DNA from 2 places in the Methylobacterium sp. J-059 genome. Region 2 is predicted to be linked to the other one. Evidence: riboswitches for the same ligand, from Rfam matches in the RefSeq annotation. Region 2 holds a riboswitch; the other holds the start of a gene.

Region 1 (4,203 bases), on a different contig from region 2:
CCGCCGGCACGCGGCGCAGCAGCTTGGTCACCACCGAGAACACCGCGAGCAGGTAGATGAACCACAGCGTCGCGTACGGCTCGATCAGCGCGTGGACGAGATGGGCCGCGAAGGCGCCCGGCCCGGCCTCGCCGACGATCGCCGGATACTTCGCGAGCGACTGGACGACGACCCAGAGCCCGTAGAAGTAGGCGAAGTGGACGACACGCCGGTCGGCGAACAAGCGCCAGTCGCGGTCGATCACCCGGCCGACGAACAGGCCCGACAGCAGGAAGAAGTCCGGGATCCGGAACGGCTTCGCGAAGCTCACCACCGTGTGGAGGAAACCCTCACCGTCCATCGCCTCGCCGGTGCCGAGGGTGGAATGCATCATCACCACGAGGAGGATGCAGATGCCCTTGGCGACGTCGACCCAGGCGAGACGCATCGCATCCCCCGGCCCCGCCGTGCCCGCCGCCCCCGCCATCACCGCCTCCGCCCGGTCGCCCCGTCGGCGCAACCCTTGGGCGGGATCCGTAAAGGCCGCCTGAGCCCCGCAGCGCCATCGCGCGGCATGGCGAACGCGGGGTGAATCCGCTCCGGGGCCCGGCGTCAGCTCTTGCGCTTGGCCGAGCGACGGTCCCGCGTCATCCGCGTGGCAGCGTGGAAGTCGTCGGGCTTGGTCCGCACCCAGGCGATGAAGCGCGCGATCTCCGGCTCGGCGCGGAGCGCGCCGACGTCGGCGAGGCGCCGGGCGAGCTCGGCTTCGCTGTGCCGGGCATGGATCGCCGAGTGGCAGACCTGGTGCAGCCGCACGGTGGTGCCGTGGGTGCCGCCCTTCAGCTTCGGCACGAGGTGATGCAGGCTCGAGCGGGCGCGGGGCGGGATCGGGCGCTCGCAGAGCGGGCAGATCACCGGCTCGGGGCTGCGCGCCTGCGTCTCGGGATCGTCCTCGCGCCAGCGCCGCTCGCGTCGCCCCACCGCCTCGCCTCCGTTCGCATCGGGTCCGACCGGCGATATGGGATTGCGGGAAAACCGCGGCGCGGCGTCAAGGCGTCGCTGCGGCGAGCGCCGGGCAGCCCGGCCGGACGCGGTCGCCGAACAAGGTTTCGGCCAGGTGGTCGCGGGTTCCGAGCACCGAGACGTGGTCGCCGGCGACCGCCTCGAAGCGGGCGCTCGCGCCCGCCGCCGTGGCGAGGCGGCGCCCGAGCTTCACCGGCACGACGCCGTCCGCCGTGCCGTGGACGATGAGCACCGGCCCGCCGGCCCGCGCGATGCGCGCATCGGAGCGCCAGGTATCGCGCAGCAGGGTGGTCGGCGCGTAGGGGAAGGCGAGGCGCACGATGCCGGGCAGCGAATCGAACGGCGCCTCGAGGTAGAGCCCGAGATGCGGCACCCGCTCCGCCACGGCGACCGCGACCGCGGCGCCGAGGGAATGACCGTGCAGCAGGATCGGAGCGCCGGGCGCCCGCCGCGCGGCCTCGGCGACGGCCGCGAGCCCGTCGGCGATCAGCCCGTCCTCCGTCGGCGTGCCGGTCGATCCGGGATAGCCGCGATAGGCGATCGCCACCACGCCCCATCCGGCGCCGGACCAGGGCGCGGCGGCGAAGCGGGCGGCCGCGGGCTCGGGGCGCGAGCCGTTGCCGTGGAAGCTGACCACGACGCCGCAGCCGGGGCGCGGCGCCCGCCACAGGGCATGCAGGCGCTCGTCGTCGGCGGTGACGAGCGAGATCGCTTCGGTGCCCGGCGGCACCGGCAGGCGTGCGCGCGGGCCGGCGATGAAGGCGCCCGGGTAGAGCAGGTTGCGCTGGAAGACGGCCAGCGCGGCGATGGGGCCGCCGAAGACGATGGCGGCGGCCGCCAGGACGAGCAGGATGCGCATGGGTCTCCGCCGGGTCTCGCGGGCGGACCCTAACCGTTCCGCGGCGACGCCGGCAGCCGTCCGTCCCGGCATGGTCTGTCGCACGCATTGACAAAGTCCGGCGGCACGCGGAGATTCGAACCATTCCGAGGGGGGCCCCGCAACCGGGGGCTGAGAGTGGACGCGACGTCCTGACCCTTGAACCTGATCCGGCTCGTACCGGCGGAGGGACGGGAACCTGCGGCGCCGATCCCGGCGTCTGCCGCTTCATCGCATCTCCATCGACGCGTGCCGGATCGCCCCAAAGCCGGGAGACCCACTCGATGAACGCGCCCGTCCTGTCCAAAGACGTCAAGGGAAGTCCCGAGACCGTGACCACGGGTCCGGTGACCGGCTCGCGCAAGGTCTACGCGAGCGTGGCCGGCCGGGAGGACATCCGGGTGCCGTTCCGCGAGATCGTGCTGACCGACCCGAACGAGCCGGCGGTGCGGGTCTACGACCCGTCCGGCCCCTACACCGAGACCGACGCCCGCATCGACCTCGCCAAGGGCCTGCTGACCCTGCGCGACCCGTGGATCGCCAAGCGCGACTACGCCGCCGTGCAGCCGCGCATCGTGAAGCCCGAGGACAACGGCTTCGTGCCGGCCGACAAGCTGGTGGCCCCCTGCCCCGCCGAGCGGACGATCCGCAAGGCCGGCCCGGGCCAGATGGTGACGCAGTACGAGTTCGCCCGCGCCGGGATCGTCACCGAGGAGATGATCTACGTCGCAAACCGCGAGAACCTGTGCCGCGAGCAGATGCTCGACCGGGCGCACGCGGCGCTCGCCGACGGCGAGAGCTTCGGCGCCTCGGTGCCGCCGTTCATCACGCCCGAGTTCGTGCGCGACGAGGTCGCCCGCGGCCGGGCGATCATCCCGGCCAACATCAACCACACCGAGCTGGAGCCGATGGCGATCGGCCGGAACTTCCTGGTGAAGATCAACGCCAACATCGGCAACTCGGCCGTCACCTCGTCGGCGGCGGAAGAGGTGGAGAAGCTGGTCTGGTCGATCCGCTGGGGCGCCGACACGGTGATGGACCTGTCGACCGGCCGCAACATCCACAACATCCGCTCGTGGATCATCCGCAACTCGCCGGTGCCGATCGGCACGGTGCCGATCTACCAGGCGCTCGAGAAGGTCGGCGGCGATCCGCTCAAGCTCGACTGGGAGGTGTTCAAGGACACGCTCATCGAGCAGGCCGAGCAGGGCATCGACTACTTCACGATCCATGCCGGCGTGCGCCTCGCCCACGTGCCGCTCACCGCGCGGCGCGTCACCGGCATCGTGTCGCGCGGCGGCTCGATCATGGCGCGCTGGTGCCTGGCCGGGCACCGCGAATCGTTCCTCTACGAGCGCTTCGAGGAGATCTGCGACATCTGCCGCGCCTACGACGTCTCGTTCTCGCTCGGCGACGGCCTCCGCCCCGGCTCGATCGCCGACGCGAACGACGCGGCGCAGTTCGCCGAGCTCGAGACGCTGGGCGAGCTGACCAAGATCGCCTGGAACAAGGGCTGCCAGACGATGATCGAGGGGCCGGGCCACGTGCCGATGCACAAGGTCAAGGTCAACATGGAGAAGCAGCTCGCCGAGTGCGGCGAGGCGCCGTTCTACACCCTCGGCCCGCTGACCACCGACATCGCGCCGGGCTACGACCACATCACCTCCGGCATCGGCGCGGCGATGATCGGCTGGTTCGGCTGCGCGATGCTCTGCTACGTCACGCCCAAGGAGCATCTCGGGCTGCCCAACCGCGACGACGTGAAGACCGGCGTCATCACCTACAGGATCGCCGCCCACGCCGCGGATCTGGCCAAGGGCCACCCGGCGGCGCAGCTGCGCGACGACGCCCTGTCGAAAGCCCGCTTCGACTTCCGGTGGGAGGACCAGTTCAACCTCGGCCTCGACCCGGACACGGCGCGCGCCTACCACGACGAGACCCTGCCCAAGGACGCCCACAAGGTCGCGCATTTCTGCTCGATGTGCGGGCCGAAGTTCTGCTCGATGAAGATCACGCAGGACCTGCGCGCCGAGGTGCTGGCGATGGAGGCCGCCGGCGAGGTGCTCAACACCGCGCCGATCCTCACCAGCGCCGAGCGCGAGGCCGGGATGGCGGAGAAGTCGCGCGAGTTCCTGGCCGAGGGCGGCAAGCTCTACGTCGACGCCGCCGAGTGACGGCGCCACTCCGGGACGCATGACCGAGCGCTCCGCCCCCGCCCGCCGACAGGCGCGCGGGGGCGGATCGCTTCCGAGGCCTCGCATCCGCTCGACCGGGCCCCGGGGACGCGGCGCATGCCGGGGCGAACCGTTAAAATTCGATCCGCG
Region 2 (4,203 bases):
GACACGGTGCTGCGCATCTACGTCGGTGACGAGCCGCACCGCGCCATCCTGTCGGGCGACATCCGCCGCGGGCAGGTGAAGCGCATCCGCTCGGCGATCCTGTTCGCCGACATGCGCGACTACACCCGCATCTCGGCGAACATGACGCTGGAAGAGGCGGTCGACCTGCTCAACATCTTCTTCGACTGTCTCGTGCCGCCGATCGAGCGGGAGGGCGGCGAGGTGCTGAAGTATCTCGGCGACGGCCTGCTCGCCATCTTCCGCGAGCCGGGTGACGACCTCGGCGGCGCCGCCAAGGGGGCGCTGACGGCGGCACAAAGTGCGCTCGCGGCGCTGGAGGAGGCCAACACCCTCCACCAATTCACAGTGCCGATGATGGCCGGCATCGCGCTCCATCACGGCGAGGCGGCCTACGGCAACGTCGGCTCGGGCACGCGCCTCGACTTCACGGTCATCGGCCGCGACGTGAACATGGCGAGCCGCATCGCCCGGCTCAACAAGACGCTCGGCGAGCCGCTGCTGATGTCGAAGCCCTTCGTCGACTTCCTGTGGGGCGATCCGGTGCCGCTCGGCGAGCACGTGCTCGACGGGTTCGCCGAGCCGATGATGGTCTATCGCCCGCGCCCGAAGCCGCACCGCGGCCAGGGCTGAGGCGGGCCTCAGCCCCGCAGCGTCATCGTCCCGCCGGCGATGCTGAAGTCGCGCACGCGCTTCAGGAACGACATGCCGAGGAGGTTCGTGCCGAGGCGTCCGCTCGGGACGATCACGGCCTCGACGTCGCGCACGGTGACGGGCCCGATCCGGATCGTGCCGATCCGCACCGGTGCGACGCGGATCGTCCCGTTGGCGGTCATCACCGGGCGCGTGAAGTCCCGCGGCCCGACGACGATGCCGAGGCGGGCGGCATCCTCTTCCGCAAAGCTGCACGTCGTGGCCCCGGTGTCGACCATCATGCGCAGCGATCGCCCGTCGACCAGCGCGTCGGCGAGGAAGTGGCCGTTGCGGTCGGCGCCGAGCGCGATCGCCGTCGGCGCGGACGCAACCAGTTGCACCGTCGGCACCGGTGGGGCCGCGGCCTTGCGGCTGGTCAGGCGGTTGCCGATGCCTCCGAGCACCCCCGCGACGAGGCCGGCCGCGAGGCAGAGCATCAGGATCGTCCGCATCGCCTACCTTCGCCCCCGCCGATCGAGGACGCTTAGACGAGCACGACGCCGGTGAACGATGCGTGGCGGCGTGCCCGCCGCCGGACGGAACCGCGCGGCCATCTGCCGACAGGGTTTCCGGTCCGTCTCGGCGCGACGACGAATCGCGCGCATCCGCAGGAGGGGATCGGCCCGCGGGGTTGACCGAGGCGGCCGGCGGGACCACATCTGCGGTGTTCCAGGGAGATCCCCGGCAAGGGGCTGAGAAACCGCTGGCAGGCTCGTGAGGGCCCGCGGCGCGGAAATCCTTCGAACCTGATCCGGTTCACACCGGCGTAGGGATTGGACCGTGGGCGCCGTCTTCGACGACGGGGTGCCCCAGCTTCTCAGACGAAGCGTCAGGCCCGGTCTCTGCGACAGCACGCGGAGGATCACTTGGGTCGTCATTCGGGTCGTCACGCAGCATCACCGATCGGGACGCGCCGGACGAGCGGCGGCGCCCGGCCAACCGTCCCGCTGCCGGCGCGTGCCGACGTCGCGATCGTCGGCGGCGGCCTGATCGGGCTGTCGATCGCCTGGCGGCTGGCGCAGGCCGGGCGGTCCGTCGTCGTGGTCGAGCGGGAGACCATCGGCTCCGGCGCGAGCCTCGCCGCCACGGGCATGCTGGCGCCGGCGGCCGAGCACGAGCCCGGCTCCGACCCGCTGCTGCCGCTGGCGCTTGATTCGCTCCGGCGCTGGCCGGGGTTTAGCGCTGAGCTCGAAGCGGCGTCCGGCCTCGACATCGACTACCGCGAGGACGGGACGCTGGTGCTGGCCATCGGGCGCGACGAGGTCGAGCGCCTGCGCTTCCGCTTCGACCTGCAGCGCCGCTCGGGCGTCGCCGCCGAGTGGATCGCGGGTGCCGACGTGCGTCGCCGCGAGCCGGCCCTCCGCCCCTCGGTCACCGCGGGCGTGCTCTGCCCGCTCGATCATCAGGTCGACCCGAGCCGGGTGATGGCGGCGCTCGTCGAGGCGTGCCGTGCCGCCGGCGTGGCGCTCGTCGAGAACAGCCCGGTCGTCGCCCTCGAACGCACGGGCGGCCGCGTCGCGGGCCTGCGCACCGCCGACGGCGTGGTCGTGGCCGAGACCGTGGTGCTCGCCGCCGGCGCCTGGAGCGGCGAGGGCGGCCTGCTGCCGCAAAGCCTCGCCCTGCCCGTGCGCCCGCTGAAGGGACAGTCGCTGGCGCTGAAGACCACGGCCCGCACCGGCACGCTCTCCCACATGGTCTGGACCGAGCAGGTCCACATGGCGCCGAAGAGCGACGGCCACATCGTCGTCGGCGCGACGGTCGAGGATTGCGGCTTCCGCCCCGGCGTCACCGCCGGCGGGCTCTATGCCCTGCTCGAAGGCGCGCGCCGGGTGCTGCCCGGCATTGAGGAGATGGAGGTCGAGGCCGTCTGGAGCGGGTTCCGCCCGACCTCGGACGACGACGCGCCGATCCTCGGTGAGATCGCCCCCGGCCTTGTGGTCGCCACCGGCCACCATCGCAACGGCTACCTGCTCGCCCCGGTGACCGCCGACGCGATCGCCGCCCTCGTCACGACGGGCGCGATGCCGGCGGTCGCGCAGGACTTCTCGCTGGCGCGGTTCGCGCCGGGCGCCGAGCTGAGGGCGTCGGCATGAAGCTGACGGTGAACGGACAGGCTCGCGAGATCGAGGCCGCCGACGTCGCCGCCCTGTTCGCGCAGGCGGCGGAGGAGACCGGCAGCACCGATCCGCAGGGCGTCGCCATCGCGCTCAACGGCCGCGTCGTCCGCCGCCGCGACTGGGACACCACACCGATCTCCGAGGGCGACCGCATCGAGATCGTACGCGCCATGCAGGGAGGCTAGAGGATGGTCGACACGCTCACACCCCTCCGACCGGAGGCCGACGACCCCTTCGTGATCGCCGGCGTCACGCTGGGCTCGCGGCTGTTCATCGGCACCGCGGGCTACCCGACGCAGGTGATCATGCGCGATGCGGTCGCGGCCTCCGGGGCCGAGGTCGCCACCGCCTCGATCCGCCGGGTCTCGCTGCAGGGCCACGGCTCGGACACCGTGAAGATCCTGAAAGGACGCCGCTTCCTGCCGAACACCGCCGGCTGCGAGACCGCCCGCGACGCGATCATGACCGCCGAGCTGGCCCGCGAGGCGCTCGACACCAACTGGATCAAGGTCGAGGTGATCGGCGACCGCGAGACCCTGTACCCGGACGTCGCCGAGCTGATCGAGGCCTGCCGCCACCTCGTCGACGACGGCTTCGTCGTGCTGCCCTACTGCAACGACGATCCGATCGTCTGCCAGCGGCTCGCCGACATCGGCTGCGCCGCGGTGATGCCGATGGGCTCGCTGATCGGCTCCGGCATGGGCATCGCCAATCCGACCAACCTCGAGTTGATCTGCCGCCGCACGAGCGTACCGGTGATCGTGGATGCCGGTATTGGCACGGCCTCCGACGCGGTGATCGCGATGGAGTTGGGCGCCGACGCCTGCCTGATCAACACCGCGGTGGCGAAGGCCGCCGATCCCGTCCGCATGGCGCGCGCGATGCGCAACGCCGTGCAGGCGGGCCGCGATGCCCACCGCGCCGGCCGAATCCCGCGCCGCGGCCGGGCCGAGCCGTCGAGCCCGCAGCTCGGCCTTGTCGGCTCGTAGCCTGCCGTCGCCGCTCCTTGCGGTGACCGACCGGCACGGGCCCCGCCCCCTGGGCGAGACCATCGCCGCCGTGCTCGACGGCGGGTGCCGGTGGGTCTGGTTTCGCGACAGGGATCTGCCACCGCCCGAGCGCCGGGTGCTGGCGGAGCGCATCGCGGAACGCGTCCGCGAGGCCGGCGGCGTGCTCTCGGTCGGCGGCGATCTCGAGCTTGCCGCGGCCCTCGGCGCGAGCGTCCATCTCGGCGGCGGGACGGATCGTGCCGCCATCGCCGATGCCAGGCGCCGCCTCGGCACCTCGGCGCTCGTCGGCGTCTCGGCGCACGGCCTGCGCGACGTCGAGGCGGCGGAAGACACGGATTACGTGACCCTGAGCCCGGTCTTCGCCA

The links. Region 2 has a riboswitch for thiamine pyrophosphate ahead of thiO (glycine oxidase ThiO). Riboswitches for the same ligand answer to the same signal wherever they lie in the genome.
Region 1: another riboswitch for thiamine pyrophosphate. It lies ahead of thiC (phosphomethylpyrimidine synthase ThiC); the one in region 2 lies ahead of thiO (glycine oxidase ThiO).

What each region holds. Positions count from the first base shown of each region.
Region 1 is NZ_JAKSYA010000186.1:15,856-20,058, reverse strand. It holds gene MKK55_RS28555 (acyltransferase family protein) at 1-466, opposite strand, end outside; gene MKK55_RS28550 (HNH endonuclease) at 592-960, opposite strand; gene MKK55_RS28545 (alpha/beta hydrolase) at 1,028-1,861, opposite strand; TPP riboswitch at 1,980-2,088, shown strand; gene thiC (phosphomethylpyrimidine synthase ThiC) at 2,164-4,053, shown strand.
Region 2 is NZ_JAKSYA010000150.1:38,031-42,233, forward strand. It holds gene MKK55_RS22065 (adenylate/guanylate cyclase domain-containing protein) at 1-651, shown strand, start outside; gene MKK55_RS22070 (TIGR02281 family clan AA aspartic protease) at 660-1,163, opposite strand; TPP riboswitch at 1,374-1,502, shown strand; gene thiO (glycine oxidase ThiO) at 1,578-2,804, shown strand; gene thiS (sulfur carrier protein ThiS) at 2,801-3,013, shown strand; gene MKK55_RS22085 (thiazole synthase) at 3,017-3,817, shown strand; gene MKK55_RS22090 (thiamine phosphate synthase) at 3,840-4,203, shown strand, end outside.